DNA from 3 places in the Glycomyces halotolerans genome. Region 2 is predicted to be linked to each of the others. Evidence: riboswitches for the same ligand, from Rfam matches in the RefSeq annotation. Region 2 holds a riboswitch; each other region holds the start of a gene.
The links. Region 2 has a riboswitch for cobalamin ahead of ACYVL2_RS08220 (prenyltransferase/squalene oxidase repeat-containing protein). Riboswitches for the same ligand answer to the same signal wherever they lie in the genome.

Region 1 (9,932 bases), on a different contig from region 2:
TAGCGGACGAGGGGGCCGCCGATGCGGTCGTCGTCCTCGGTGAGCTCTTTGAAGGAGAACGGCACGCCGATGATGCGGCCGTCGAACTCGGGCAGGGCGATCTGCATGGCGGTGTCCATCGGGGACAGTCCGTTGCTGCTTTCGGCCCAGGCCTCGCGGCTGCCGGTGGAGGCCAGTGCCTGGATGACGGGGACGCCGAGCCGTTGCAGGGCCTCGGCCTTCCACGTCGCGGTGTCGGACGCGTTCGCGCCTCCCATGGCCAGGACGGTGAGCAGCAGGGCGTCGGGGTGCACCGCGGCCTCGTCGAGCATGGACAGCAGGCCGACGCGGCCTTCGGCGTCGGGCCGCAGCGAGTAGCAGTGCAGGCCGATCGCCTGGGCGCCTCGGGCTTCGATCGCGTCGATGAGGGCGTCGACGAACTCGGTGTTGCCGCTGACGAGGTGGGACCGGTAGAAGACCACGCCGATGAGCGGCCGGTCGGGGTCGACGGCGGCCAGAGGTTCGGGATCGCGGGGATGGTAGGCGCCGTGGTCGGGCAGCTCGGCGGGCGCTTCGAAGCCGAGCCCGGTGAGCAGCAGCGTGTCCGACACGAACCGCAGCAGCTGCTCGGTGTTGCCGATCCCGCCCAGCCGCAGGTATTCGAAGGCGTGGGCGACGGCGGCGGTGGGGGCGGTCGACAGGGAGGTCAGCTCGGCGTCCGGCGAGCTCTCGCCCGACAGGGCCAGCAGCGGGACATCGGCCTCGACGCAGCGGCGACGCAGCGAGTCGAACAGCTCGGGGAACGCGGCCCGGCCGCCCAACAGGCGCACCACCACCGCCTCGGCGTCGGCCAGGGCCGCGTCGAGCCAAGGCCCGAGGTCGTCCTTCGGGGCGCGGGCGGGGTTGAGAGCGCGCACGCGCGGGGCGCCTTCGGGGAGCCGGTCGACGGCACCGGCCGCGGCGAGGATCTCGGTGTCGGCGGTGCTCAGCAGCAGGATCGTGGTCAATGCGACTCCTCAGTCCACATGCGAGGTCGTGGCGCGCCTCCCGGAGGGGCGACCGGCAGCCCGGCCGGGGCCCCGCGGGTGAGCAGGTCTTCCAGCGCGGCCGTGTCGAGGTGTTCGGCGACCAGGTCGCCGAGGCGGTCGAGGCGGCGCTCGCGGACGGCGGCGAACGGTTCGGCCCCGGGCCTCCAGTCGAGTCCGGCGTCGCGGGCGATGCGGCCGAGCAGTCCCCTGCGGACCTCATCGTGCTCGAGGACGCCGTGCCAGCTGGTACCCCACACCGATCCCGCGACGCATCCCTCTTCGGCGCCGGAGTCGTCGAGCAGCCACGCTCGACCGCCCTCCACTTTGGGGCGTCCGTGGTGGATCGAGTAGCCTCCCGCCGTCGCGCCGCCGAGGCCGGGCGCCGTGCCGGTGTGGAGCGCGAGCGTCTTCTCCTCGAAGAACTCGCAGGTCACCGGCAGCAGTTCGAGTCCGGGCACCACTCCGGCCCGCGATTCGACCTCATCGGTGATCTCCCGCCCGAGCATCTGGTAGCCGCCGCACACCCCCAGTACGGGTCCGCCGGAGGCGGCTCGGTCGCCGATCGCATCGGCCAGGCCGGTGCGGCGCATCCATCCGAGGTCGCCGACGGTGTTCTTGGTTCCGGGCAGGATGACGAGGTCGGCGCGGCGCACGTCCTCCGGGGAGACCGTGAAGCGGACGGTCACGCCGGGCTCGGCCGCGAGGGCGTCGACGTCGGTGAAGTTGCTGATGAGCGGCAGGCGGACCACGGCCACTTCGATCCGGTCCGAGCCGACCGGCGCCAGAACCGGCAGCGTCCGGTCCAAGGCGAGGGAGTCTTCGGCGTCGAAATCGAGACCGTCGGCGTGCGGGAGCACCCCCAGGCAGGGGCGGCCGGTGAGCCCGCGGAGCTGTTCGAGGCCGGGTTCGAGGACGGCCGGGTCGCCGCGGAAGCGGTTGATGACGAAGCCGGCGACCAGCGCCTGGTCGGCGGGCTCGAGGAGCGCGAGCGTGCCGTACAGGGCGGCGAGGGCCCCGCCCCGGTCGATGTCGGCGATGAGGACGACGGGCATGCCGGCCGCCCTGGCGAGGCCCATGTTGGCCAGGTCGTGGGGACGCAGGTTGATCTCGGCCGCGCTTCCGGCGCCTTCGCAGACCACCGCCTCGAACCGTCCCTTGAGGTCGTCGAGCGCGCCGAGGACCGCGGGCATGAGGACGCGTCTGCGGGCGTGGTAGTCGCGGGCGCCGGTGTCGAAGGCCGGTCTGCCCATGACCACGACCTGGCTGCGGTGGGCGGCGGTGGGCTTGATGAGGATGGGGTTCATGGCGGTCTCGGGAGGGATGCCGCATGCCGCGGCCTGGGCGGCCTGGGCGCGGCCGATCTCGCCGCCGTCGGCCGTCACCGCCGCGTTGAGCGCCATGTTCTGGGCCTTGAACGGTGCCACCGTGATGCCTTGGCGCGCCAGGTGGCGGCACACCCCGGCGGTGATGACGCTCTTGCCGACGTCCGAGGCGGTGCCGGCCAGCAGGATGGCGCCGCTCATGGGCGCCTCCGGCAGATGAGGGCGGCGCCGACGGCGGCCGCCGCGCTGACGGCGGCGGCCAGCCGAATCGCGTGGCGCAGGTCGGCGACGGTCGGCGCGGGTCCGTCACCGAGGGCCGGGCGGGTGTCGGTGTGCCCGGGATAGCGGTTCTCGCCGCCGCCGAGGGTCCGGCCGAGGGCGCCTGCGAACGCGGCCTCGACCCGCCCGGCGTTGGGGCTGGGGTGGCGGTGGCCGTCGCGCCGCCAGACGCGCAGTGTCCGCTTCGGTGAGCCGCCGACCAGCGGGGCGAGCCCGACCGCCAGCGCGGCCGAAAGCCGGGCCGGGATCCAGTTCGCGGCATCGTCCAGTCGGGCGGCGGCCCAGCCGAAGCGGCGGTAACGCGGCGACTTGTGCCCGATCATGGCGTCGAGGGTGTTGGCGACGCGGTATCCGGCGAGGCCGCCCGGCCCGGCGACGGCGCCCCACCACAGCGGGGCGACGACCGCGTCGGAAGTGTTCTCGGCGACCGATTCGACGGCGGCGCGCACCAGTTCGGCCTCGCTCAGATGCGAGGGATCGCGTCCGCACAGCGACGACAGGCGTCTGCGGGCGTCGTCCAGGTCGCCTCGTTCGATCACGGCGGCGATCCCCGCCGCCTCGCGGCGCAGGGATCGACCGCCGATGACGGTCCAGGCGAGGGCGGCGGTCCAGGCCGCGCGCGTCCAAGGACGGCGTTCGACGGCGGTGTGCGCGGCGGCCGCCAGGGCCGCGCCTCCGGCTACCAACGCTCCGGTGTGGACCGCGCCGGACAGGCGGGAATCGCGGTAGGTGAGCCGTTCGAGCGCGGCCGCGGCCCGCCCGAGTCCGGCGACGGGATGGTACCGGCGCGGGTCGCCGAGCAGCAGGTCGGCCGCGTACCCGGCGAGGAGCCCGAAGCCGTGGGGACTCACCTGCGGCCCCCTGTCGGGTCGGTGTTGACGCTGCGGACGGTCCACCGGCCGGAATGGCAGTGCAGGACGGTGGCCGAGCACGGGTTGACGTCGAGTCGCCAGAACGCCGAATCCAGCGCGCCCAAGGCGGCCACCACGGCGGCCTTGATGGGACCGCCGCTGGTGAACACCACGGTGTCGGATCCGGAGACGCCGTATGCGGCGAGCCCTTCGCGCACGCGTGCGGCCAGATCGGCGAGCGACTCGCCGCCGGGCGGGGCGGTCCGCGGGTCGTCCAGCCACGCTTGGAGCCGGTCCGGCTGACGCTCGCCGATCTCGTTCAGCGTCGCGCCCGCCCACTCCCCGAAATCCAATTCAGACCATCGGGGATCCGGCTCGGCGTCCTCGAACCCGGCGAGGACCGCGGTATGGCGACAGCGCCGCACCGGCGCGGTGGCGGCCCGGGACGCCTCCAGCTTGCCGAGCAGCCCGGCCGCCTCCAGCTCCCCCGCTCCGTCCAAGGGTTCGTCGAGGGGAAAGGCGTGGCGGCGGGTCGCGGCAGTCGGAGCATGGCGGACCAGAATGAGCCTCGCGAACGCGCTCACGTGGACTCCCGCTTCGCGTCGCGGTGCCACAACCAGCCGAAGACGACGGCGAGACCGAGCCACAGGATCGCCTGTGTCGCCATCGATGCCAACCTGAAGTCCCACAGCAGATCGGCCGGCGCCTCGGCCTGATCGCCATTGGCGGGCAGCGTGAAGAACAACGCGCCGTACAGCAAGACGGCGACCACGCCGACCAGCGTCTGGCGCGGCACGTCGTCCATGCCGCGGCGGCGGAGCCATCGCGAAGCCGCCCACAGCAGCAGGGCCATGGCCGCCGAGGCGCCGATCGCGACGAGGAACCACGTCGTCCTCGCTTCCACCGTCGACGGGTCTCCGACCCCGGGAGGGTTGGACGGGTACTTCAGGCCCGGGAACAGGGCGATCGCCGCCCACACGGCGACGCCGAAGGCGAGGGCGCCCTTCCAGCGGTCGCGAGAGTCCCTGGCGACGAAGGCGAACACGAGCCCGAACAGGCCGCCGTAGGCGGCGCCGAGCAGTGCGGTCCCGACCGGAAGCAGGGCCTGCTGCGCGGTGCGGGAGACGGTGAATTCCTCACCGTGGTCGTGGGCGGCCTCGGCCGGTCCGTGGGCAGCGGATTGCGCCCGCTCCTCGAGTTCGATGGCCTCCTGGAGGGGGACCTCTCCAACGAGCAGCGCGAACGCCCCTGCGACCAGACCGGCTGCCAGCCCCGCCGCGAGTCCGCGGCGAACGCTGTCGGTGATCATCGACAGGTCAGTGGCACGGGAGTCCGAGCAGGTGACGGGCGTCGTGGAACGCCTCGTGGAGCACCGGGCTCCCACCGGTGAGCGTGCCCTGCTCGAAGCCGACCAGGAACATCAGAGCGCTCATGGCGAGCACCGTCAGCGCCATCAGGCCCCATCGGGGCGCGGTTCGGGTCGCAGCACCAATAGCCGTCATGTCGACCTCCTCGGGGATCCTCGTCCCCTCAGTCGTGACAGGAAGCCGCAGTCTTCTGGCTCTCGGATCAACGCCGTCCGCCCGACCTTCCCGGGCCCGAAGACCCAGTGGCCGCGCTCCGTCCGGCCGGAGCTCTCAAGAGCTCCGGGGCGGGCGACTCCCCGAATACAGTGGCGGGACCGCCGCAGAATCACACTGCGTTCCTAGCCGCTTCCGTCGAAGGAAGCATGAAACTACCGCACTCTGCACGCCATGTCCACCCCTGCCCGTCTCGACCTCGTGGAAAAAGCCTCCGGGCGATCGCCTTCCCCGGCTTCATGCTCGCCCTGCTCCTGAGGCACGGCCAACAGCAGCGAACCTGGAGGACTGGCTCTAGAGGACATACAAAAGGCCCTGGTAACCAGGGCCTCTGATCCTCCCCGCGAACAGGCTGCTCATCCCGCCACAGGGCCTTCGACTCCCCTCCGACCGGCTCGGCGACGTCTCCGAGACCGCCGCCGGTCGTCGATGAGGGCTTCGGTGTCCGCTTCGGCCGGTCAGGTGCCGATCCGGGGGAACGGCTTGGTGGAGAAGACGACTTCGACGCTCACCTCGAAGTACTCGGCGATCTTGAGCGCCAGATGGAGGCTCGGGGAGTATTCGCCGCGTTCGAGGTAGCCGACGGTCTGGTAGTGGACGCCGAGCGCGTCGGCGAGCTGGCGCCGCGAGATGCCCCTCTCGGCGCGCAGCACGGCGATGCGGTTGTACACGACGTCGTCGGCCACGGTCTAACCCCATTCCTGGTACATCTTCTCGCGCCGCTGAGCCACGGAGGAGCCCGATTCTCGGCGGGCCATGCGGCTGAGCAGCTTCGGAGCCAGCGCCATCGAGGCGACCGCCCAGACCGCGAGCACGGCGAACATCGTAAGGGTCCGCCAGCTGTGGCCGATCTCGACCGCCGCGGCGGCGTCGGGCAGCAGCGCGTGCCGCATCCCCAGGCCCGCCCAGTAGAGCGGGAACACCTGCCCGATGGCCTGGAGCCATCCCGGCAGCGCCGTGATCGGGTAGAAGATCCCCGAGATGGCGATGAGGCCCATGAACGGCAGCATGACCAGGCCCATGTTCTGGGGTTTGTCGATGAGCGCGCCGAGGACCGCCCCGACCGGGATGGTGGAGGCGATGCCCAGCAGCAGGACCGACAGGAACATCAGCCAGCGGTCCGGGGAGGTGAATCGGAGACCGTCGAACAGGAGCAGTCCGGTGACGAGGATGACCGACACGGTGATGGCGGTGAACATCGCCAGCGAGACGGTGTTGCCGACCAGGTAGCCGGTCATGCCGCCGGGCATGGACTTGGCGCGCAGGAGCGTGCCGTTGGTGCGGTCCATGACCAGGATGCCGACGACGCCGAACACGCCGCTCCAGACGATCATCATGCCCATGAGGCTGGGCATGTTCATGGCCCCGAGGCCGACCGGGGAGTCGTCGATCTCGACGCCCCGCAGAAAGGCCAGGACGAGCACGGCGATGCCGACCGGGAGGACGTACCCGAACACGTCCGAGGGGGTCGTCAGGGAGATGCGGGTCTGGATGAGCGCCCGGCGCCAGCCGGTCTTGTAGGCGTGCAGGGTGGGGTTCATTTGGTGGCCTCCTGAAAGCTGTCCACGGCGGCGTCGGCCTGGCCGGCCTCGAACTGCGCGACCAGGGTCAGGTAGGCCTCCTCCAGGCTGGCCCGGTGGATCTCCAGGTCGGTCACGGCGCCCTCGTCGGTGGCGAGGAGCTTGCGGGCGAAGGCGGTGGCGTCCTCGGTGGCGTGGACCTGGACTCGCCCGTCCTGCATCCACGTCACCTGCGCGGTGGTCGCGGCGGCGCGGGCGAGCGCGTCGGGCGAGCCGTCGGCGATGATCCGGCCGCCGGCGAGGATGAGGATGCGGTCGGCGAGCTTCTCGGCCTCGGCGAGGTCGTGGGTGGTGAGCAGGATGGTGGTGCCCTCGAGGTCGGTGAGGCCGTGGATGAGGTCGTGGAATTCGCGGCGGGCGTGCGGGTCGAATCCGGTGGTGGGTTCGTCGAGGAACAGCAGGGCCGGCCGGCCGACGATGCCGCAGGCGACGTCGAGGCGGCGGCGCTGCCCGCCCGAGAGGGTCTGGATGCGCTGGCGGGACTGCTCGGCGAGGCCGACCAGTTCGAGCAGTTCGTCGGCCTGCCACGGTTCGGTGTAGGGCCGGTAGTAGTCGGCGAAGTGGGCGAGGAGGTCCCGCACCCGCCATTTGCCGTTGTCGCGCCATTCCTGGAGAACGATGCCCATGCGGGCGCGCCAGCGCTCGTCGCCGCGGGCCGGGTCGGCGCCGAGGACGTCGACGTCGCCGCCGGAGCGGGCGCGGAAGCCTTCGAGGATCTCGACGGTGGTGGTCTTTCCGGCGCCGTTGGGCCCGAGGAGCGCGGTGACGCCGCCGTGGCGCAGCTCGAAGTCGATGCCGTCGAGGACGACGTTGTCGCCGTAGCGCATCCGCAGGTCGGATACGGCGATGGCGGGGCCCTCGGATGGGGAGGCGGGTGCCATGGACTCCTCCGTCACATGGATCGGACAGTTGATAGCACTCATGCTACATACTGTCCTAGTGTTCGGCAATACCGAGGGAGTACCGCTGCCGGATGCGGGTCGACGGCGAAGGGGCCGCATACCCGCGCTCCCGCCGCGCGGATGGGGAGGCGCTGGAGGATGAAAGCCCAGAGGAGGAGGCCGCAGACGGTCATGGCCAGGGGGACAGCCTGCCTTGGAAGGCGATGATCGCTAAGTCGCCGCGGCGGTAGGGTTCCCGATCCCGGCGCACGGTCGCCTTCCGGCGCTTGATGGTGGTGTGCCGCAGCGCGGTGATCACCTCGTCGGCCTCCGGCTCGGGCACCTCCACCAGCGAGAAGCGCTCGGCGATGTCGATGGCCCCGATGTCGCGGCCGCTGAGCCGGGTCTCACCGGCTATGGCTCCCACCAGATCCTGCGGTCGTACCCCTGCGCTCCGGCCCATCCCGATGAAGACCCGGACCGTGCCGTCGTGGCGCGCCGGACGCCCGCGACCGGCGGCCCGCTCGGCCACCTCGGGTATCTCCGCCTCGTCGGCCGATCCGACGCTGGACTCGTGCGCCAGCCGCACCGCCGCCAGCGCGACGTCCATGACGTCGAACTCGTCGGCCAGCGGCTCGACAACCGCTCGGAATCGGTCGAAGTCGTCACCGAGAAGGGTCTCGCGCAAGGCGGCGCGCGTCAACTCCATGCGGTGCGCGAACAGGTCCGCCGCCGTCGGCACCCGCTCCACGGCGATGCGCCGCTTCGTCAGCCGCTCGATCGCCTTGATCATGCGGTGCTCGCGCGGCTCGGTCAAGGTGATCGCCGTGCCCTCGCGCCCGGCGCGCCCCACCCGGCCGATGCGGTGCACGTAGTCCTCCGGCGCGGACGGCACGTTGTAGTTCACCACGTGCGTCAGCTGCTCGACGTCGAGACCGCGGGCGGCGACGTCGGTGGCGACCACGAGGTCGACACTGCCCGCGCGCAGCCGCCGCATCACGCGGTCGCGCTGCTCCTGGCCCATACCGCCGTGGAGGGCCTCGGCCCGGTGCCCGCGCCCGTTCAGCGACTCGGCGAGCCGGTCGACCTCCTCGCGGGTGCGGCAGAAGACGAGCGCCGCGGCCGGCGATTCCAAGTCGAGAATGCGCCCGATGGCCGCCTGCTTGTGCGGCCGGGCGACCATGTAGGCGATCTGCCGCACCAGTGGCGGCTCCTCGCCGGTCCCCGCCTCCAGGCCCAGCGCCACCCGGACCGGGTCGCGCAGCTGCTTGCGGGCGACGCGGTCGATCTGGGGCGGCATCGTGGCCGAGAACATGACCGTCTGCCGGTCCTCGCCGATCTGGTCGAGGATCTCCTCGATTTCCTCGGCGAAGCCCATGTCGAACATCTCGTCGGCTTCGTCGAGCACCACTATGCCGATGTCGTGCAGGCGAAGCGTCCGGCGGCCGATGTGGTCGAGCGCCCGGCCCGGCGTGGCCACCACGATGTCCACGCCGCGGTCCAACGCCTGCAACTGGCGGCCGATCGGCTGCCCGCCGTAGATCGGCACGACGCGGACCTCCAGTTCCCGGCCGTAGCGGTGGAACGCCTGCGACACCTGCACGGCCAGCTCCCGCGTCGGGGTCAGTACCAGCGCCCCCGGGTCGGAGCCGCGGTCCTCCTCCGCCAGGCGCTGGAGCACCGGAAGGGCGAACGCGGCGGTCTTTCCGGTTCCCGTCGCGGCCTGGCCGAGCAGGTCGCGCCCGGCCAGCAGCGGCGGGATGGCCTCGCGCTGGATCGGCGTCGGCTCCTCGTACCCCAGGTCCGTCAGGGCGTGCAGCAGCTCATGACGGAGTCCCAGGTCGGCGAAGCCGATCGCTCTGGCAGAGTCCGGTGCCGTCGTCATCAGGTCGGCCGAACGTGGGCCGCCTGCTCGCCGCGATCGCCTCTCGTGACATCGAAGCTGACCCGCTGGCCCTCCGTCAGGCTTCGGTAGCCCCCGGAATCCTCGATGCCGCTGAAGTGGACGAACACGTCGTCTCGGCCCTCATCGGGTTCGATGAAGCCGTAACCCTTGCCGGCGTCGAACCATTTGACCGTGCCGGTCGGCATCTCGACTCACCGCCCCTCGTCCTCTCAGCCGCGTTGAACCGTCGCTACAGCACCTGATACCCGTTCCGCTCGATTCCATGCCCTCGGCCCGGCCCGGCATGATCGGGAGAACTTCCCCGCAGGAAGCTGAGGCGTCCGTCGATCCGGCCCGGGCGTCGGCTCGGCCCTACACGAGACCTCGCAGATTCCCAGGAACCTCACGGTGAGCATGAGGCACTCCTAGACTGTGGTCCCGTGACAGTCGAAGAGAGCCGCCACGTCCACCCGTCCCTCCGCGGGGAGTCGGTCGAGTGAGCGAGCGACGATTCCCTCGCCGCGTCTACGACCACGGCGAGGAGCCC
Region 2 (9,932 bases):
CTTGAAGGCCTCGTCGATGTAGCCGGGGCCGTCGAAGATCTGGTACCAGCGGCTGTTGCGGTAGACCTCGGCGTTGTTGTCGCTGATGACCTCGTTGACCACGTCCCAGGCCCAGATGCGGTCGCCGTAGCGGTCGGCGACGGCGCCGATGTGGGCTTCCATCCGGTCGATCATGATCTGGCGGTCTTCATCGGAGTTGCCGATCGGCTCTCCGGCGTTCGGGTGGCCTTCGGGGTACTGGAACCACCAGTCGGGGGTCTGGCTGTGCCAGACCAGGACGTGGCCCCAGACGCGCATGTCGTTGGCTTCGGCGTACTCGACGAGCTGGTCGGCCTCGGTCCAGGTGAAGGTGCCCTCGGTGGGCTGGATGGACTCGGGCTTCATCTGGTTCTCGGCGGTGATGGAGTTGAAGTGCTTGTTCAGCAGCTGCGCCGAGGGGTCGACGATGTCGCGGCCGTCGATGGCCGCGCCGACCCGGAAGTGGTCGGCGAGCACGTCTTTGAGGGAGGGGATGTCCTCTTCGATGCCGGGCGGGGTGACCTCGGTGATGACGACGTCGTCGATGAGGTAGGAGGCGTCGACGGTCGGGGATTCGACGTAGAGGGTCAGCGCGTCGGCGGACGAGGCGATGCTGTAGTCGCCGCTGATCTCGGTCCAGTCCGCGGCGGTGACCGGGCCGGCGACCCTGTCGTAGGCGGTGTCCTCGCCGGCGGCTTCGCGCTGGACGGTGACGATGAGTTCGTCGGTGCCGTTGCCGTCGGCGGTACGGCCGTTGAGCGAGATCTCGTAGGTGCCGCCGGGGGCGATGTAGTCGGTGATGTCGAGGGCGGGTCCGTTCCATTCCGATTCGCGGTCGGTGGTCAGCAGCGCGCCGTCTTCAGCCGAGAGGGTCACCGGGCCGCGGGGGGTCCAGTCGCCGACGGTGCCGTCTTCGAAGTCGGCGGTGTAGACCGGTGTCGGGTCCTGAGCGGAGGCCGATGGAGCGAATGCGAGCGCCGTTGCGGGCAGCAGCAGCGCCCCGGCTCCGAGCGCGGCGGCACGCCGCAGTCGGGAGTGAGGTCGATGATTCATGTTCTTCAGCTCCGGAGCAATGGAGGGATTCGAAGTCCCGAAAGTTTCGGAATTTGTCTGAAACTTTCGGCGAGGGTTCCGTCATGCTACGAGAGATATAGAGGCGTGTCAACACTGGGGTCGCCGCTCAGCGGCCCTCGCGGGCCCGGATCGCGAGCGTCTGGTCTCACTTAACGAAACTGTCACGCAGAAGGACTACGCTCGTTTCATGGCAGCCCCACACCACGACTCCGCGGGCGTCACCGAGGGTCCACGCCTCCGCGACCGCCATGGCCGCGTCGCGACCGATCTGAGGGTCTCGCTGACCGACCGCTGCAATCTGCGCTGCACCTACTGCATGCCGGAGGCCGGCCTGCCGTGGCTGCCGAAGCCGGAGATGCTCAGCGACGACGAAGTGGTCCGCCTGGTCGGCATCGCCGTCACGCGCCTGGGGGTACGCGAGGTCCGCTTCACCGGCGGCGAGCCGCTGCTGCGGCCCGGACTGCCGGACATCGTCACCGCCGTCGCGCGCCTCGAGCCGCGCCCGGAGATCTCCTTGACCACCAACGCGATCGGGCTCGACCGGCTTGCCGAGACGCTGGTGGAGGCCGGGCTCGACCGCGTCAACATCTCCCTCGACACCCTCGACCGCGAGCGCTTCGAGGCCCTCGCCAAGCGGGACCGGCTCGAACAGACCCTCCACGGCATCAAGGTGGCCGCCTCCACCGGGCTCGCCCCGGTCAAGCTCAACACCGTCCTCATGCGCGGTGTCAACGACGACGAGGCCCCCGCGCTGCTGCGCTACGCGCTGGCGCACGACTACCAGCTGCGGTTCATCGAGCAGATGCCGCTCGACGCCGGGGGCACCTGGCGGCGCGACCAGATGGTCACCGCCGAGGAGATCCTCGCTTCGCTGCGGGACGAGTTCGACCTCGAGCCGGACCCGGCCCACCGCGGCTCGGCTCCGGCCGAGACGTGGCTGGTCGACGGCGGCCCGGCCAAGGTCGGCGTCATCGGATCGGTGACCCGGCCCTTCTGCGGCGACTGCGACCGCACGCGCCTGACCGCCGACGGACAGGTCCGCAACTGCCTGTTCGCGCGCGAGGAGACCGACCTGCGGGAGCTGGCCCGCTCCGGCGCCGCCGACGAGGAGATCGCCGAGCGCTGGTGCGAGGCGATGTGGGGCAAGAAACCCGGCCACGGCATCGACGACCCGTCGTTCCTGCAGCCGACCCGGCCGATGTCGGCGATCGGAGGCTGAGGTGCGGGTGAGGGTCCGGTACTTCGCCGGCGCGAAGGCCGCCGCAGGCCGCGCCGAGGAATCGGCGCCGGCCTCGAGCGTGGCCGAGCTCAAGACGCTCTTGAGCGCTCGGCACGGCCACGACCTCGAACGGGTGCTCAAGGTCGCCACACTGCTGGTCGACGGCCGGGGCGTAGGCGACGACGCCGTGCTCGCCGAAGGCGTCACGGTCGAAGTGCTGCCGCCGTTCGCCGGCGGCTGATCCAATATCCTATAGGATATTTCCTATAGGGAGCGTGGATCGGTGGCGACACTCCGGGGAGCCGCCTTGGCGCTGCGGATTCCAATTTGCGAGGATGCAGAGGTGCGCCGACCTGACGAACGATCGAAACCACAGGTGGCGTCCCCGCTGTTCGAACTGTCCGAGGACATGCGGACCACCGGTGAACGGCGCCGCCGGGCGGGCCGTTCGCACCCGAGGTTCGCGCGCGAGGCCGTCCCGATGCCGGAGCCGGCGCTGACCACGCGAACCCCCGAACCCTGGCAGGACTCCGCTCCCCTGCTCACCGGCATGGACGAAGTGGGCGCCGGACTGCTCGACTCGCTCGACGCTATGCAGCGCGTGGCCGCCTCGGCGGGGCCCGGGCCGCTGCTCATCAACGCCGCCCCCGGCACCGGCAAGACCCACCTGCTCATCCGCCGCGTCGCCTACATGGTCCGCGAACTGGGCATTCCGGCCGCGCAGTGCCTCGTCGTCGCCGCCTCCCGGGCCGGCGCCGGGCGCATCCGGCGCGAGCTCGCCACGCTCCTCGACGGTGAGGCCGAGCAGATCACCGTCGCCGAGTTCGCCGACTTCGCCGCCCAGAACGCGAAGGACGCCGAGGATCGACGCCTGGCCCCCACCCTGGGGCACCTGTTCATCGACGACCTGCCTCGCATGCCCATGCGGCTCTACCGGCAGCTGATGGACCACCGCGGCCCCGAAGCCGACGTGACCGCCACCGGCGACCCCGACTCGGCGCTGTGCGCGGGCGACCCCGCCGCGTTCACCGCGTTCGTCGACCAGTTCTCTCAAGCCCACGTCGTGCGGCTGTCGCGCAACCACCGCAGCCCCGCGGCCGTGCTCGTGGCGGCCTCGCAGGTGATCGAGCCGATCAGCCGCGTCCCCGGCCGCCTGACCCAGCCGCAGCGGCCGGCCCTGGAGGGCTCGGGCATCGGGCGGTGCTACGCGATCGACGATGACGACGAGAAGCGCTTCATCGACCGGCTCACCGAATATCTGGCCGAACTGGGCGTCGCCCCGGACGAGCTCGCGGTCATCGGACCCGAGGGCACATCGGTGAGCGAAGCGGCCGACGGCGAGTACCGCGTGGTCTGCCTGACCGGGATGACCGCCGAGGCCTGGCCGAACACCGCCGCCGCCCGACGCGAGCTGTACGTGGCCCTGAGCCGCACCCGCGATCTGGCCTATGTGAGCCACACCGGCCCCGGATCGCCGCTGCTGGCCGATGTGGACCAGGGCCTGTTCAGTCCATTCGGGATGGTTCCGGTGGCGCATTCGGGGCCCGAGCAGCCGCGCCTGCTCTGAACTCGCGGCACGGTCACCACTCGGAGTTCCCGCGCGAGCACCCACCGATAGGCCACAATAGGTCGCATAGCAGTCGTCTATGACCTGGGAGGCCCGATGGAGCACACCGAAGAGGACACTGTGCCTCTGCACCGGCCCGATGCTCCAGGTTGGTCGCCGTTCGCGCCGCCGGGCGCGAACCGAGAGCACAGTGCGCCGCCGGCGAACCAAGGGCAGAGCTCGCCGCCCGATCCGGACCAAGGGCGGCGTGCGAGCCCCGGGGACACCGGTCGGCCCGAGACTCCGGCGAGCCCGGAGGCGGTGCCGGGCCAGAGTTTCGCGCACGCTCCGGAAGCAGGCCCTCCGCGATCGGGCGAGTGGCCCCGCCCGCCGTCGGCGCCCGCGCCGCACCGGCCTTCGGACGCTCCCGTGCCGGCCTTCCCCGACCACCCCGGCGCGCTCGAACGCGTCGGCGTCACCGCCGACGACTTCGCCAGCCGCCGCGTCGTCCCGCCTCGCGGACCGGTCGCCGAGACCGGGCTGCGCGGGACGATCCACCGGCTCTCGTTCGGCCTCATCGCCCTGCCTCCCAGCGCCCGCGAGCGCGCCTACCAGAACAACATCGAGACCGTGCGCCGCAACTTCGGGGGCCTGCGCCAGATCACCGTGGTCAACCCCAAGGGCGGGGCGGGCAAGACCGTCGCGGTGCTCATGCTCGCACTCACCTTCGGGCGCCACCGGGGCGGCTACGTGCTGGCCTGGGACAACAACGAGACGCAGGGCACGCTGGGGATGCGGGCCCAGCAGGACTTCCATGTCCGCACGGTCCGGGACCTGCTGCGCGACCTGGACCATTTCAAGGGCCCCACCGGGAGGGTCGGCGATCTGTCGCAGTACGTGCGTGCCCAGGGCGGCGCGATGTTCGACGTGCTGGCCTCGGACGAGTCGGCCACGGCCGGCGAGATGCTCACCGCGCACGCCTTCGGTGATCTGCGCGAGGCCGTCTCGCGGTTCTACAAGCTCATCGTCGTCGATACCGGGAACAATGTGCGGGCGGCGAACTGGCAGGCGGCGATCGACGCGACCGATCAGCTCGTGGTGACGATGTCGGCCCGCAACGACTCGGCCGAGACGGCCGCCCGGATGCTGGACCATCTGGAGCAGACCGGGCGCAGGGAGCTGGTGCGGGGCGCGGTCTCGGTGGTGTCGATGCCGGCGCACCGCAAGGACGTGGACCTGCCGGCGGTGCAGCGGCACTTCGCGGCGCGCACGCGGGCGGTGCTGCTGGCCCCGTACGAGAAGCTGCTGGATTCGGGGGAGCCGATCCGCTATGACGCGTTGAGCAAGGCCTCGCTGGCCGCTTGGCTGAGGATCGGGTCGGCGGTGGCCGAGGGGCTGTGAGGCGGCCGGGGTGCCGCGGTCGCGTCAGAGCAGGCCGGTGAGGCCCGCGACGGCGTCTTCGAGTCGGCGGTCGTCTTCGTCGGCGTGGCCGACCACGTAGGCGCCCTGGATGAACACCAGGACGGTGCGAGCCAGGCGCCGGGGGTCGCGGGGCGGGGTCTCGCCGCGGTCGGCCGCGCGTGCCAGGATCGCGGTCAGGTCGCGTTCGAGTTCCGACCACGCTTCTTGGACGCGTCTCATGGTCGCGGGGTCGTCGGCCAGTTCCACGGCCGCGCGGACGATGAAGCCGCCTTCTTTGCTGTGCCTGGCCACGACTTCGAGGATGTCGCCGATGACGCGCGGCGCGCCGACCGGTTCGGCGCCGTCGCCGTCGATGGCTCCTCGGGCTATCGAGCGCATCTCCGGTTCGGTGTCCTCGCGATATCGGGCGAGTGCGGTTATGTACAGCTGGTGTTTGGACCCGAAGGCGGAGTAGAGTCCGGCCCGGTTCATTCCCGTGGCCGCCACGAGGTCCGACATGGAAGTGGCCGCGAAGCCGCGTTCGAGGAACGTACGGGTCGCCGCGCGGAGGACTCTGTCCAAATCGGCATTCTTATTTCTGCTCACATTTGCACCGTATCGACACCCGGTGCTACCGGTCAATAACGGGATGCCCGATTTGACTCCGTGGCGTGAGTGAACGGATCCACTCAACGCGCCACCTCCTTGACACCCCGTAGCGTCGCCCTAGAGAATGAACGCAAACTCAACAGGCGTCCAGTGGGGGAAGTCCGGTCGGAAGCCGGCGCTGACCCGCAGCGGTAGTCGCGGTTCGAACTCGAACACCACCCGAGCCAGTAACCTCTCAGCAACAGGTTCGGTCCACCCGCGTGAGCCCGAATGCCCACCGGGCGCCAGTGTCCATCGTCAACGCCTGTCGCGGTCTGCAGGCGCTTGCGGCGCCGCCGCCTGCCCGAGACCTCGCCCGCGCTTCAGAAAGGTCAGGCAATGCGCCACTCGCCGCTGGGCCAACGCTCAGCACGCAGCAACCGCCCCGGTCGGCTGCGGTACCTCGCCGCCGCCGCGGTCCTCCCCCTCGTCGCCATCGCCTCCGCCTCTCCGGCGCACGCTCAGGACGAGCCGTTCTCCAATCCTTCCGAAGCCGCCGCCGGCTGGCTCGCCTCCCAGGCCGAAGGGCCCTCCTGGAGCGCCGGCGACGTCTCCAGCACCCTGGACGTCCTCATCGGTCTCATGGCCGCCCGCGTGGGCGGCGAGAAGGTCCAGACCAGTCTCGAATGGCTCAACGAGCCCGACGTCCTGAACGCCTACGTCTACCCGCCCGGCGACGAGTCCGAAGACCCGCAGCTCAACGCCGGAGGCGCCGGGAAGGTCATGTACGTCGTCGCCACCGCCGGCGGCGACCCCGCCGACTTCGGCGGCGTCAAACTCGCCGACGCGGTCACCGACAGCCAGCGCGACGACGGCCACTTCGGCGACGGCACTCCGTTCGCGACCGCGTGGGCGGTGCTGGGACTCTCGCGCTCGGGACAGCCCGCGAACGAGGAGGCCGCAGCGGCGCTGACCGCCGCGCAGTGCCCCGACGGCGGCTACAGCTTCGCCGACGCCGACGGCGGCGACGACTGCGCCAGCGACCCGGACACGACCGGTGTGGTGGCCTCGGCGCTGCAGACGATGGACGGCGACGACGCCGAAGCGGCCCACGATGCGGCCATCGCCTGGCTGGAGTCCGCTCAGGGCGAGAACGGCGGCTTCGACGCCGGTTTCGGCCCGAACGCGAACTCGACCGCGTACGCGGCGCAGGCGCTGCTGGGCGCCGAGCGCGCCGAGTCCGCCGAGCGGGCGACGGCGTTCCTGATCGGTCTCCAGGTCGGCTGCGGCGAGGAGGCGGCCGGCGCGATCCGCGCGACCGACCCCGAGGACGAGGAGTACGGCGAGATGATGCGGCTCTCGGCCACCGCGCAGGCGCTCATTCCCCTGTCGGGACAGAACCTGGCCGAGCTCGACGCCTCGGAGTCGGACGCCGATCTTCCGGTCGTCCAGTGCGAGGCGGTCTCCGGCGGCGAGACCACCGGGGCCGACGGCGGCGAAGACGGCGCAGCGTCCGATGAGGGCTCGGGTTCGCTCGTGCCGTGGCTCGTCGGCGGCGCGGCGGTCGTGCTGGCCGCGATCGTGCTGTACGTGCTGGCGCGAGTCCGCCGCGGCGCCTCGACCGGGGACAAGGAAGCGGAGTGACCCCAGGCGTGGCCGCCCGCGCCGGCGCCCTCGCCGTGATCGGCGCGGCGCTGGTGTGGGCCTCGCCCGCGACCGCGCAAGAGGGCTCCTGCCGGGGGGTCACCGTGGTGGTCGACTTCGGGGAGGCCGGACCCGAGTCGTCGGCGGACTCGGAGCCGGCCGTCGGATGCGCCGAGGACCCGTCGAACGGCATCGAGGCGCTGACGCAGGCCGGTTTCACCGTCACCGAGGTGATCAGCTTCCCCGGCGCGGTGTGCCGGATCGACGGCTTCCCCGACGACGAGTGCGGTCTCATGCCGCCGGCCGACCGGTCATGGTCGTACTGGCGCGCCGTCGACGGCGAGTGGACGTACTCGAACGTCGGGGCGGGCACGGCCGACCCGGACGACGGCGACGTCGAAGGCTGGGTCTTCGGCGGCGGCTCCCAGCCGCCGGGCGTGGCCCCGGCCTCGGCCCGTGCAGCCGAATCGGCGCCGGCCGATACGGCGGAGTCCTCGAACGGGTCGCCGACGTGGGTCATCGCGGTGGTGCTCCTGTCGGTGATCGCGGGCCTGGTGATCTGGCGGCTGCGACGCGGCCGCGCGACATGAGCGGCGCGCACCCGGTCGCGTGGTGGGGTTGGGCGCTGCTGCTGGCCACGGCGGCCAGCCGCACCTCGAACCCGTGGCTGCTGCTGCTCATCGTGGCCGTCTCGGGGCTGGTGGTCGCCTGGTGCCGGGGCGATGAGCCGTGGTCGGGCGCCTACCGGGTCTTCCTCTTGATCGGGGCGACGGCCATCGCGGTGCGGATGCTGTTCTACATCGTCTTCGGCGGCGCCGAAGGGACGACCGTGCTGGTGACGCTGCCGCAGGTCCGGCTCCCGGACTGGGCGGCGGGGTTCCGGCTCGGCGGCGCGGTCACCGCCGAGGGCGCGCTCGCGGCCGTCTTTGACGGGCTGCGGTTGGCGACGCTACTGGTCTGCGTGGGCGCGGCGAACGCCTTGGCCAGTCCGCGGCGGCTGCTGCGCTCGATGCCCGCGGCGTTGTACGAGGTGAGCGTGGCCGTGGTGGTGGCGTTGTCGGTCGCACCGCAGCTGGTCTCGAGCGTGGCGCGGATCCGCCGGGCCAGGGCGCTGCGCGGCAACACCAGACGGAACCCGGCGAACGTGATGCGGACGGTGGTGGTGCCGGTGCTGCACGACGCGCTCGACCGGTCGCTGGCGTTGGCCGCGGCGATGGCCTCGCGCGGTTACGGCCGGGCCGCCGATATTCCGGCGCCGGCCCGCCACGCGACGTCGGCGTTCCTGCTGACCGGGCTGCTGGGCCTGTGCGCGGGTGCGTACGCGCTGCTGGGTTCGGCGACGCCGGGCACGGTGGCGTGGGGCCTGCTGGCCGCCGGCGCCGCCGCCGCGGTGCTCGGCATCGCGTTCGCCTCGAAGCGGGTGCCGCACACCCGCTACCGGACCGACCGGTTCGGCCGCCGGGACTGGGCGATCGTCGCCTCGGGCTGCGCGGCGGTGGTCGGGACCGTGGTCAGCGCGAACGTCGAACCGGCGGCGGTCTGGCCGCCCACGAGCCTGCTCGCGGTCCCTCCGCTGCCGCTGTTCGCCGCCTGCGGGGTGCTCGTCGCCTCCGCGCCGGCGCTCCTGGCCCCGACCGCCTCGACCGAGGGAGGCACGGCGTGATCCGATTCGACGAGGTGACCTTCCGGTACGCCGAGCGACCGGTCCTCGACGAGGTCTCGTTCGACATTCCCGAAGGCGAGTTCTGCCTGCTGGTGGGGACCACCGGCGCCGGCAAGTCGACGCTGCTGCGGGCGGTCAACGGCCTGGTCCCGCACTTCACCGGCGGGACGATGACCGGGCGGATCACCGTCGCGGGCCGCAGCGTGAAGGACGCGACCCCGGCGGACCTGGCGGACGTGGTCGGGTACGTGGCCCAGGACCCGTTGGCGGGCTTCGTGACCGACGACGTCGAACTCGAACTGGCCTACACCGCCGAGCAGCTCGGCCTGCCGCAGGCGACGATGCGCAAGCGGGTCACCGAGATCGTCGACCTGCTGGGCCTGGCCGACGTCCGCGGCAGGACGCTCGCGAACCTGTCGTCGGGTCAGCGCCAGCGCGTCGCGATCGGCGCGGCGCTGGTCGCCGGGCCCTCGGCCCTGGTGCTGGACGAGCCGACCTCGGCACTGGACCCCGGCGCGGCCGACGAGGTGCTGTCGGCGCTGCACCGGCTGGTCCACGACCTGGGGGTGACGGTGCTGCTGGCCGAGCACCGGCTCGAGCGCGTGGTGCAGTACGCCGATTCGGCGCTGCTGCTGCGCGAGGGCCGGGTGCGGGCCGGTTCCACCGGGGAGGTGCTGGCCGCGTCGCCGGTGGCGCCGCCGGTGGTCGGTCTCGGCGAGCTGGCCGGCTGGCCGGGTCCGCCGGTGACGATCCGGCAGGCGCGCCGGGTGGCGGCGCCG
Region 3 (9,932 bases), on a different contig from region 2:
CTTCTGCGGAGCGCTCACCACCTATTCGACCCTGTCCTACGAGACGCTCCGCCTCGTCGAAGACGGACGCTGGCCCCACGCGCTCGCCAACGTCCTCGCCAACCTCGGCGGCGGCCTGGCCGCGGGGACGGCCGCGTTCGGTCTCGCGCACCTGTGGTTCCTCTGAGCGCGACACGCGGCAACGCTCCGGCTCCAATCCGCCGATCGGCCCCGGCCGTGACCGAAGATCGGGTTCCTGTCACTCGCTTCGAGAGGAACCCTCGATGCCGGGCCACCGCGCCATCCCGATCGCCGCCGTACTGCTGCTGCCGCTGCTCGCCGCCGAACCCGCGCGAGCCGACGCGCCCGACCAGGTCTGGCTCGTCGAACTCGAGCCCGGAGCCGACGCCGCGGCGTTCGCATCGGCCGCCGCCGACCACGACATCGACCTTCGCCACGACTTCGAGCGGATCTGGAACGGCGTCTCGGTCGGCGCCGACGCCGCCACCGCCGAACAGCTCGAATCCCTCGACCCCGTCGAACGCGTCTGGGCCGACGCCGAATTCACCGGCCCCGGCCGTCCCGACCGCCAAGCCGAACTCGCGCTGGCCGTCGAGACCACCGGCGCCGTCGACGCGCACCGACGCGGCATCGACGGCGCCGGCGTCAGAGTCGGCGTCATCGACACCGGCATCGACTACACCCACCCCGACCTCGGCGGCTGCTTCGGTCCCGGTTGCCGCGTCGAGGTGGGCACCGACTTCGTCGGCGACGAATACGACTCCTCGGACCCCGAGCGCGAAACCCCCGACCCGGACGACGATCCCGACGACTGCGCCGGACACGGCACCCACGTCGCCGGCATCGTCGGCGCCGACGGCGACGTCACCGGCGCCGCGCCCGGCGTCGAGTTCGGCGCCTACAAGGTCTTCGGCTGCGAGGGATCCACCAGCGCCGAAGTGATCCTGCAGGCCCTCGAAAGGGCGCTGGCCGACGGCATGGACGTGGTCAACCTGTCCATCGGGCAGCCGTTCCAATGGCCCGAATACCCCACCGCCGAAGCCGCCGACGCGCTCGTCGACGAAGGCGTCGTGGTCATCGCCTCGATCGGCAACAGCGGCGAGGCCGGCGTCTTCTCGGCCTCGGCCCCCGGAGTCGGCGTCGACGTCATCGGCGTCGCCTCCACCGACAATCCCGCCCGGCGCATGAACGCCGCCCGCGTCGAAGCCCTCGACCGGAGCGTCGGCTACACCACCGTCGAAGCCACCGCCGCGCCCGAGCCCGGCGAGGAGACCGACCCGCTGGTGTGGCTCGGACGCGCCTGCTCGGGCGACGAATCCGAAGGCGACGTCGCAGGCCGCGCCGCGCTCGTCCTCCGCGGCGGGTGCACCTTCGAAGAGAAGTACGACCGGGCCGTCGACGAGGGCGCCACGAGCGTGGTCGTCTACAACGACCGGCCCGGGCCTTTCAGCGGCGCCGGCGTCGAGGACCGGGGCGCGCCGATGATCGCCGTCACCGGCGCCGACGGCGACGACCTCCGCGATCTGGCCCGGATCGGCGCCCGGCCGACCGTCGAGTTCGAGTCCGGCACCGTCCTGGTCGACCTGCCGCGCGGCGGACTCGCCTCCGAATTCACCTCCTTCGGACCGGCCCCCGACCTGACGCTCAAACCCGACCTCGCCGCTCCCGGCGGCGGCATCTGGTCGACCTGGCCGGTCGACGACGGCGCGCACCGGTCCCTGTCGGGCACGTCGATGTCCGCCCCGCACGTGGTCGGCGCCGCCGCGCTCCTCCTCCAGACCGACCCGAGCCTCGTCCCGGCCTCGGTTCGCAGCCGACTGGTCAACACCGCCCGGCCCGTCCCCTGGGGTGAGAACCCCGGACTCGGCCGGCTCGAGCCGATCCACCGGCAAGGCACCGGCGTCCTCGACATCCCGGCCGCGCTCGAGGCCGGAGGATCCCTGTCCCCCAGCGGCGTCGACACCGGACACGGCACCGGCCCGCGCACCTTCGAGATCCACCTGACCTCGCGAGAACTGCACCCGCGGACCTACCGGCTCGAACACCGTCCGGCGATCGCGACCACCGGCGACATCCGCGACCCCGGATTCCACGTGGCCGAACCGGCAGTGACCGTCGAACCGGCCCAGGTCCGCCTGCGGCGCGGCCAGAGCGCCACCGTCACCGTGACCGTCGAGGCCGGCCCCGACCTGCCGCACGGCAGCGTCTTCGGCGGCCTCGTCGTGGCCGAACCCGACGGCGGCGGCACCGAACTGGCCGCCTCGTACGCCGGTTACCACGGCGACTACCTCGCCATCCCCGTCCTCGAGCACCCCGATTACCCGAAACTCGCCGTCGCGATCGACCAGGACCAGGACACCGGCGAAGCCGACTATCGTGATCTGCGCGAAGGCGAGACCTTCAGCATCGGGGACGACACGCTGCCGACCGCGCTGGTCTACCTCCACCACATGCCGCGGGCCATGGAGGTCGTGGTCGAGAACACCGACACCGGCGAGACCTTCACCTGGGACCGCGAGGAGTTCCTGCCCCGCTCGGCCGGTCCCGACGACACCGCCGCGATCGGCCTCGCCGCGTTCGACGAGGACCGGCCCGGAGTCCTGGAGCCCGGGAGCTGGCGCATGGAGGTCCGAGTCCTCAAAGCCCTCGGCGACGAGACCGACCCCGACCACTGGGAGCAGTGGCGATCTCCGACGATCCGACTCGCCGAATGAGCCGCCTCAGCCCTCCGTGCGGTGCACGATCTGCGCGGCGGCCTGATCGCGCGGCATGATCGACAGCCGGTCGATGTTGACGTGCGCCGGCCGCTTCGCCACCCACGCGATCGACTCGGCGACGTCGGCGGCCGTCAGCGGCGTCATGCCGCGGTAGACCGCCTCGGCCCGCTCCCGGTCGCCTTCGAAGCGGACGAGACTGAACTCGGTCTCGACCATGCCCGGATCGATCTCGCACACGCGCACCGGCTCCCCGAGCAGCTCCAGCCGCAGCACGCGGGTGAGCGCGGCCTCGGCGTGCTTGGCGGCGTTGTAGCCGGCCCCGCCCTTGTACGGCTCGCGGGCGGCGATCGACCCGATCGTGATGACCTGCCCGTCGCCGGAGGCGACCAGTAGCGGCAGCAGCGCCTTGGTCACGCGCACCGTGCCGAGCACGTTCACGTCGTACATCCGCTGCCAGTCGTCCAGATCCGCCTCGGCCACCGAATCGAGCCCGAACGCGCCCCCGGCGTTGTTGACCAGCAGATCGCAGCGGTCGATCCCGGCGGCGAACGACGCCACCGAGGCGTCGTCGGTCACGTCCAGGGCCAGCGCCCGACCGCCGCACTCGGCGGCGACCTCGGCGAGCCGGTCCGTGCGCCGAGCGCCGAGCACCACCGCGAAACCGGCCTCGGCCAAGGCCTTCGCCGAAGCGGCGCCGATACCGCTGCTGGCCCCGGTGATGACGGCCACGGGTCGGTCAGTCATGAATCCTCCCTGGAGGTGCGGGTTCCGACCGCGACGATACCGATCCCGCCCGGGCCGAACCGTGGCGCGGGCCCACATCGGCCTCGGTCGAATGCGGGGGCGGCGATGGCACGCCCGTACCATCGGAGGCGACGCCGGTTCCGAGGCGGCGCCCGCTGTCTCGGCTAAGAGGGAACCTGGTGGGAGTCCAGGACTGCCCCGCAGCGGTGAGCGGGAACGAAAACCGTCACAAGCACTTGGCCGAGGTCCGCGCTCGAAGCGAGCGAGGATGGAAGCCTGGGAAGCGACGGCCGGTAGGCGCCGAGTCCGCACTCGGCGAGCCCGCGAGTCCGAATACCTGCCGACGTACCGCGGGCGCCAGCGCGCGGTCCACGCTGTCCGAGTTCGAGGGAACTGACACATGACCACTGCAAAGAAGACCGTGCACGCCACCGTGCTCGGCTACCCCCGCATCGGCGCGCGACGCGAACTCAAACGCGCCGTCGAAGCCCACTGGTCCGGGAGGATCGACCAGGCCGCGCTCGACGCGGCCGCCGCCGAGATCCGCTCCCAGATGCTCGACGATCTCGCCTCCGCCGGACTCGACTCCGTCCCGACCGGGATCTTCTCGCTCTACGACCACGTACTCGACACGATCGTCGCCGTCGACGCGATCGCCCCCAGGCACCGGCGCGACAGCGAGACGGCCACCTACTTCGCCGCCGCGCGCGGCGACGCCGACGCCGTGCCGCTCGAGATGACCAAGTGGTTCGACACCAACTACCACTACCTGGTCCCCGAGATCGGACCCGACACCGACTTCCGCGCCCGCCCCGAGCAGGCGCTCGGCGAGTTCCTCGAGGCGCGCGAACGCCAACTCCGGGCCCGGCCGGTGCTGCTCGGCCCGGTCACGTTCCTGCTGCTGGCCAAGGCCGCCGACGGCGCCCCGGACGGATTCGAGCCGTTGAGCAAACTCGACGAGCTCGTCGACGTCTACACCGAGATCCTCACCGCGCTGGCCGACGCCGGCGCCGAGCGGATCCAGATCGACGAGCCGGCGCTGTGCGCCGACCGCACCGGCGCCGAACTCGAGGCCGTCCGCTCGGCGTACCAGCGGCTCGCCCCGATCACGGAGCTGCTGGTGACCGGCGGCTACGGTCCCTTCGGCGAGGCGCTGCCGGTGCTGCTCGAAGCCGGCGTCGGCGGCATCGCCCTCGACCTGGTCCGCGGCCGGGACGATGTGGACGTCCTCGAGTCGCTCGACGTTTCACGTGAAACATTCGTGCTCGCCGGGGCGGTCGACGGCCGCAACATCTGGCGCACCGACCTGCTGGCGGCCGCGGCCGAGCTCGAACGGCTCCACCGAGTCACCGACCGGCTCGGCGTCTCGTCCTCCTGCTCGCTGCTGCACGTCCCGGTCGACCTCGAGGCCGAGCACGGACTGCCGAAGTCGCTGATGGAGCGACTGGCGTTCGCCCGCCAGAAGCTCCGCGAAATCGTCAGCCTCGCCAGGCCCGACGCCCCGCGCCTCCAGCGCCCGCCGGCTCCTGCCGAATGGCGCAAGGAGACCGTCCGCTCCCGACTGGCCGCGCTCGGCGAAGACGCCGACCGCCGCGTCCCCTACGACGAGCGCGTCGCCGCCCAGGAGCCTTCGGCGCAACTGCCGCTCCTGCCGACGACCACCATCGGCTCCTTCCCGCAGACCGCCGAGCTGCGCCGCGCCCGCGCCGCCCACCGCCAAGGCCTGATGATCGACGCCGACTACCGCGCCCGCATGAAGGCCGAAGTCGCCGCCGTCGTCGACGAGCAGATCAAACTCGGCCTCGACGTCCTGGTCCACGGCGAGCCCGAGCGCAACGACATGGTGCAGTACTTCGCCGAGCAGCTGACCGGATTCGCCACCACCGCCGCCGGCTGGGTCCAGTCCTACGGCTCCCGGTGCGTGCGCCCGCCGATCCTGTACGCCGACGTCGCCCGGCCCGAACCGATGACCGTCGAGTGGATCTCCTACGCCCAGTCGCTCACCGACAAGCCGGTCAAGGGCATGCTCACCGGTCCGGTGACGATCCTGGCCTGGTCGTTCGTGCGCGACGACCAACCGCTGGCCGAGACCGCCGAACAGGTGGCGCTGGCGCTGCGCGACGAGGTCGCCGACCTCGAGGCCGCCGGGACCTCGATCATCCAGGTCGACGAGCCGGCCCTGCGCGAGTTGCTGCCGCTGCGCCGGTCGGGCCGGGCGGCCTACCGCGAGTGGGCCACGCGCGCGTTCCGCATCGCCACCTCCGCGGTGCGTCCGAGCACGCAGATCCACACCCACCTGTGCTACTCGGAGTTCGGCGACGTCATCGACGCGATCGCCGACCTGGACGCCGACGTGACCTCGATCGAGGCCTCCCGCTCGAAGATGGAGGTCCTCGAGGACCTCAACCGGGCCGAGTACCGGCGCGGCGTCGGCCCCGGGGTGTGGGACATCCACTCCCCGAGGGTGCCGTCGGTCGAGGAGATGGCCGCTTCGCTGCGGCTGGCCGTGCGCGCCGTCGAGCCCGAACGGGTCTGGGTCAACCCCGACTGCGGGCTGAAGACGCGCCGATACGAAGAGGTGCGGCCGTCGCTGGCGAACCTCGTCGAAGCCGCCCGGATCGTCCGCGCCGAGCTCGAGTAGGCCTCGTTCGCCCGGTCGGCGGCGTCCGCGCAGCGGTGCGTCGCCGCCGCCGATCGGGCACGTAATCTTGAGGCGTGGCGATTGACAACTACCGCATCGTGTCTGAGCCCGTTTCGGGGGACATGTCGGGTCTGGCCAGGGCTTACATGGATTGGCGGCGCCTGGCGCACAACGTTGAGGCGCTGGCCGCGCTCACCGAGGCGCCGCAGATGGCGATGGTGAAGGCCGACGCCTACGGGCACGGCACGGTCCCGGCTTCGCGCGTGGCCGTCGAGGCCGGGGTCGCGCGATTGGGGGTGGCGACGCTCCGGGAGGCGTGGCGGCTGCGGCGCCTTCCCGACCTGGCCGACGTGCCGGTGCTGGCGTTCCTGTACGGCCCCGAGCAGCCGGGCCTGGCCGAGACGATCGAGGCCGGCGCCGAGATCGGGATCTCGTCGCTGCCGCAGCTCGACGCGGTCGCCGCGGCCGCCGAACGGGTCGGCCGGACCGCGCGCGTCCACCTCAAGGGCGACACCGGGATCTCGCGCGGCGGGGTCGCCGAGTCGGAGTGGGAGGCGTACTGCGAGTCGGCCGCCAAGCACCAGGCCGCCGGGGCGATCGCGGTCGTCGGCGCCTGGAGCCATCTGGCGTGCGCCGACGAGGTCGACCATCCCTCCAACGGGATGCAGAAGGCCGCTTTCGAGCGGTTCCTCGCGGCCGTGGCCGCGGCCGGCATCGAGCCGGAGGTGCGGCACCTGGCCAACTCGGCGGCGCTCATCGCCGATCCCGAGACGCACTACGACCTGGTCCGGCCGGGCATCGCGCTCTACGGCTACAACCCGGTGCCGCACCTCGAGGTCGACCTGCGGCCGGTGATGGAGCTGCGCAGCCAGGTCATGACCGTCAAGCGGCTGCCGGCCGGGACGGGGATCTCGTACGGGCACACCCACCGCCTCGAGCGGGACTCGAACGTGGCGCTGGTGCCGCTGGGCTACGCCGACGGCGTCCCGCGCCGCGCCTCGGGCCGCGCCGAGGTGTACCTCGCCGGGCGCCGGAGACCGGTCCTCGGAAGGATCTGCATGGACCAGTTCGTGGTCGACCTCGGCGACGACGTCGTGAGCCCGGGCGAGCCGGTCGTCCTCATCGGCGCCGGAGCACACCATCCCGACGCCGACGACTGGTCGGGGTGGGCCGAGACCATCCCCAACGAGATCCTCACCGGCATCGGCGCCCGCGTGCCGCGGTTCTGGAACAGGGGGACCGCATGAGCAGCCGGGCCGCCCTGCGCCGCTGGGCCTTCGCCGGCGGCGTCGTCGCCGGGGCGGCGGTCGCGGTGGGCATGCCGCGGTACCTGGCCCGCCGCGCCCGCGCCCGCGCCTCGGCGGCCGACCCCTACGCCTCCGAACCGTTCGAGCTGCCGCCGACCGACGCGGTGCGCACCGTCATCAGCCACGACAAGGTGCCGGTGCACGTGGAGACGGTCGGGCCTGAGGACGCGGACCTGACGGTGGTGTTCGCCCACGGCTACCTGCACGACTCGACCACGTTCTACTTCCAGCGCAAGGCGATCGCCGAGGCGCAGACCGAGGGGTACACGCTGCGGGCGGTGTTCTACGACCAGCCGGGCCACGGGCGTTCGGGTCCGCTGCCGCGCACCGAGTACTCGATCGACGACCTCGCCGCGACGATGCACGACGTCATCGCCGCCACGGCTCCCCGGGGGCCGCTGGTGCTGGTGGGGCACTCCCTGGGCGGCATGACGATCCAGGCGTTCGCCCGGCACTACCCCGACCTGTTCGACCGGCGCGTGCAAGGGGTCGCGTTCCTGTCGACCAGTCCGGCCGGGCTCGACACCGTCGAGACCAAGCCGATGCGGGCGCTGCGCCGGATGCGCCGCACCGTCCTGCCGATGCTGCAGCAGATGACCGGCTGGACGCCGCAGTTGATCGACCGGGCCCGGCTGCTGTCGGGCGACATCGGGTGGCTGGTCGCGCGCCGCTCGGCCTTCGCCAGGAGCGACCCGCCGGATTCGCTGGTGAGCCTCATCGAACGAATGAACCGTCACACCCCTTTGCAGACCGTGGTCGGGTATGTGCGCGCTATCCTCGAGCACGACGAGACGGTCGGGCTCAGCCGGTTCGACGGGATTCCGGTGCTGGTGACGGTCGGGGACAGCGACATTCTGACGCCGCCGCAGCATTCGCGGCGGCTGGCCGACGCGATCAAGGGGTCCCGTTTCGTGCTCATAGCCGAGGCGGCGCACTCGCCGCACCTTGAGTATGCTGGTGAGATCTCACAACTATTGTTGGAGATGATCGACAAAGTCGCGGTCGGGATCGACACGGGCGCCACCGCCACGGCGGATGGAGACACCGCCGGCGCCACGCCGCGGCCCGGTCGATGGTCACCGTTCTCGCGCCCGGAGGGGCGCGAGACTCAGACGCGAACAGAGGGAGTGACATCGTGAGGCTGACTCTGCCGACAGCCGTCGACACGCACGAATTCGGGAAACGCCTCGCCGCGGTGCTGCGCGAGGGCGACCTCGTGATCCTGACCGGACCGCTCGGCGCCGGCAAGACCGCGCTCACCCAGGGCATCGGGGCGGGCCTCGACGTCGGCGGGCGCATCACCAGCCCCACCTTCGTCATCGCCCGCACCCACCGCGCCGGCAAGGCGGGCCTGCCGCTGGTGCACGTCGACGCCTACCGGCTCGAAAGCCTCGACGAGCTCGACGACCTCGACCTCGACACCGACGTGGCCCACTCGGTCACCGTCGTCGAATGGGGCGCCGGCCTCGCCGAGCGCCTGGCCGAGTCCCATCTGGAGATCGCCATCGAGCGCGAGGCCGACGAGACCCGCAGGGTGAGTCTCCACGGCCGCGGCGGCGACTGGGACGAGCGGCTCGAGCAGCTCGAAGCCCCGGTGGGCGCGGCCGCATGATCCTGGTCGTCGACACCTCCACCAGCGCCGTCCAGGCCGCGCTCGTGCAGCTCGACGGCGGGGAGCTGTTCCTCGAGGCCTTCCGCCGCGAGATCGACAGCCGCGGCCACGTCGAGCGGATCGCGCCGTTCATCGACGCGTGCCTGAACGAGACCGGCCGCGACCGCACCGCCGTCGAGGCCGTGGTCGCCGGCACCGGTCCCGGCCCGTACACCGGGCTGCGAGTCGGCATGGTCACCGCCGCGGCCTTCGCCGACGGACTCGGCATCCCCGTCTACGGGGTGTGCTCGCTCGACGGCATCGGCGGCAACGCGCGCGGACGGGCCCTGGTGGCGACCGACGCGCGCCGCAAGGAGATCTACTGGGCCGTCTACGAGAACGGGGCGCGGATGGGCGAGCCGCAGGTCGGCAAGCCCGCCGAACTGCCGGACCTCGACGCGGACTACGCGATCGGGGAGGGCGCGGCCAAGTACGCCGACCAGCTGCCGATCCCGGCCGAGGAGCGGGCGGTCTACCCGGACCCGGTGAAGCTCGCCGAGCTGGCCGTGCCGAGGATCCGCTCGGGCGCGCCGTCGGAGCAGCTGACGCCGCTGTACCTTCGTCGGCCGGACGCGAAGCCGGTCGGCGCGTGAGGCTCGTAGAGTCGTAGCCGTGGACGGGCATTTGCACTTGGGGCGGCTGCGCTGGTGGCATCTGCCGGCGGTCGCCCGGATGGAAGCGGAGATCTTCGGCCCGGAGGCCTGGAGTCAGGGTCTGCTGTGGACCGAACTGGCCGCCGGCCACGACTACCGCGCCGTGTTCGCCGGCGACCGCGTCGTCGGCTACGCGGGCATGGCCCTGGCCGGCAACGAGGCCTGGATCAACAACATCGCCGTGGACCCCGCCGAGCGGCGCCGCGGCATCGCGACGAT

Region 1: another riboswitch for cobalamin. It lies ahead of ACYVL2_RS12775 (CbtB domain-containing protein); the one in region 2 lies ahead of ACYVL2_RS08220 (prenyltransferase/squalene oxidase repeat-containing protein).
Region 3: another riboswitch for cobalamin. It lies ahead of metE (5-methyltetrahydropteroyltriglutamate--homocysteine S-methyltransferase); the one in region 2 lies ahead of ACYVL2_RS08220 (prenyltransferase/squalene oxidase repeat-containing protein).

The regions. Positions count from the first base shown of each region.
Region 1 is NZ_BAAGXZ010000014.1:4,024-13,955, forward strand. Features, by position in the region: gene cobN (cobaltochelatase subunit CobN) at 1-986, opposite strand, end outside; gene ACYVL2_RS12755 (cobyric acid synthase) at 983-2,530, opposite strand; gene ACYVL2_RS12760 (cobalamin biosynthesis protein) at 2,527-3,459, opposite strand; gene ACYVL2_RS12765 (histidine phosphatase family protein) at 3,456-4,043, opposite strand; gene ACYVL2_RS12770 (CbtA family protein) at 4,040-4,768, opposite strand; gene ACYVL2_RS12775 (CbtB domain-containing protein) at 4,776-4,961, opposite strand; cobalamin riboswitch at 4,993-5,209, opposite strand; gene ACYVL2_RS12780 (helix-turn-helix transcriptional regulator) at 5,498-5,725, opposite strand; gene ACYVL2_RS12785 (ABC transporter permease) at 5,729-6,580, opposite strand; gene ACYVL2_RS12790 (ABC transporter ATP-binding protein) at 6,577-7,500, opposite strand; gene ACYVL2_RS12795 (DEAD/DEAH box helicase) at 7,691-9,385, opposite strand; gene ACYVL2_RS12800 (cold-shock protein) at 9,385-9,591, opposite strand; gene ACYVL2_RS12805 (YidH family protein) at 9,882-9,932, shown strand, end outside.
Region 2 is NZ_BAAGXZ010000007.1:29,931-39,862, reverse strand. Features, by position in the region: gene ACYVL2_RS08250 (endo-1,4-beta-xylanase) at 1-1,071, opposite strand, end outside; gene moaA (GTP 3',8-cyclase MoaA) at 1,280-2,311, shown strand; gene ACYVL2_RS08240 (MoaD/ThiS family protein) at 2,313-2,552, shown strand; gene ACYVL2_RS08235 (UvrD-helicase domain-containing protein) at 2,655-3,878, shown strand; partial or broken gene ACYVL2_RS08230 (MinD/ParA family ATP-binding protein) at 3,990-5,258, shown strand; gene ACYVL2_RS08225 (TetR/AcrR family transcriptional regulator) at 5,283-5,840, opposite strand; cobalamin riboswitch at 5,999-6,163, shown strand; gene ACYVL2_RS08220 (prenyltransferase/squalene oxidase repeat-containing protein) at 6,246-7,490, shown strand; gene ACYVL2_RS08215 (hypothetical protein) at 7,487-8,080, shown strand; gene ACYVL2_RS08210 (CbiQ family ECF transporter T component) at 8,077-9,153, shown strand; gene ACYVL2_RS08205 (ABC transporter ATP-binding protein) at 9,150-9,932, shown strand, end outside.
Region 3 is NZ_BAAGXZ010000002.1:251,219-261,150, forward strand. Features, by position in the region: gene ACYVL2_RS03100 (fluoride efflux transporter FluC) at 1-166, shown strand, start outside; gene ACYVL2_RS03105 (S8/S53 family peptidase) at 264-2,714, shown strand; gene ACYVL2_RS03110 (Rossmann-fold NAD(P)-binding domain-containing protein) at 2,721-3,461, opposite strand; cobalamin riboswitch at 3,580-3,820, shown strand; gene metE (5-methyltetrahydropteroyltriglutamate--homocysteine S-methyltransferase) at 3,862-6,102, shown strand; gene alr (alanine racemase) at 6,177-7,349, shown strand; gene ACYVL2_RS03125 (alpha/beta fold hydrolase) at 7,346-8,548, shown strand; gene tsaE (tRNA (adenosine(37)-N6)-threonylcarbamoyltransferase complex ATPase subunit type 1 TsaE) at 8,482-9,021, shown strand; gene tsaB (tRNA threonylcarbamoyladenosine biosynthesis protein TsaB) at 9,018-9,653, shown strand; gene rimI (GNAT family protein) at 9,673-9,932, shown strand, end outside.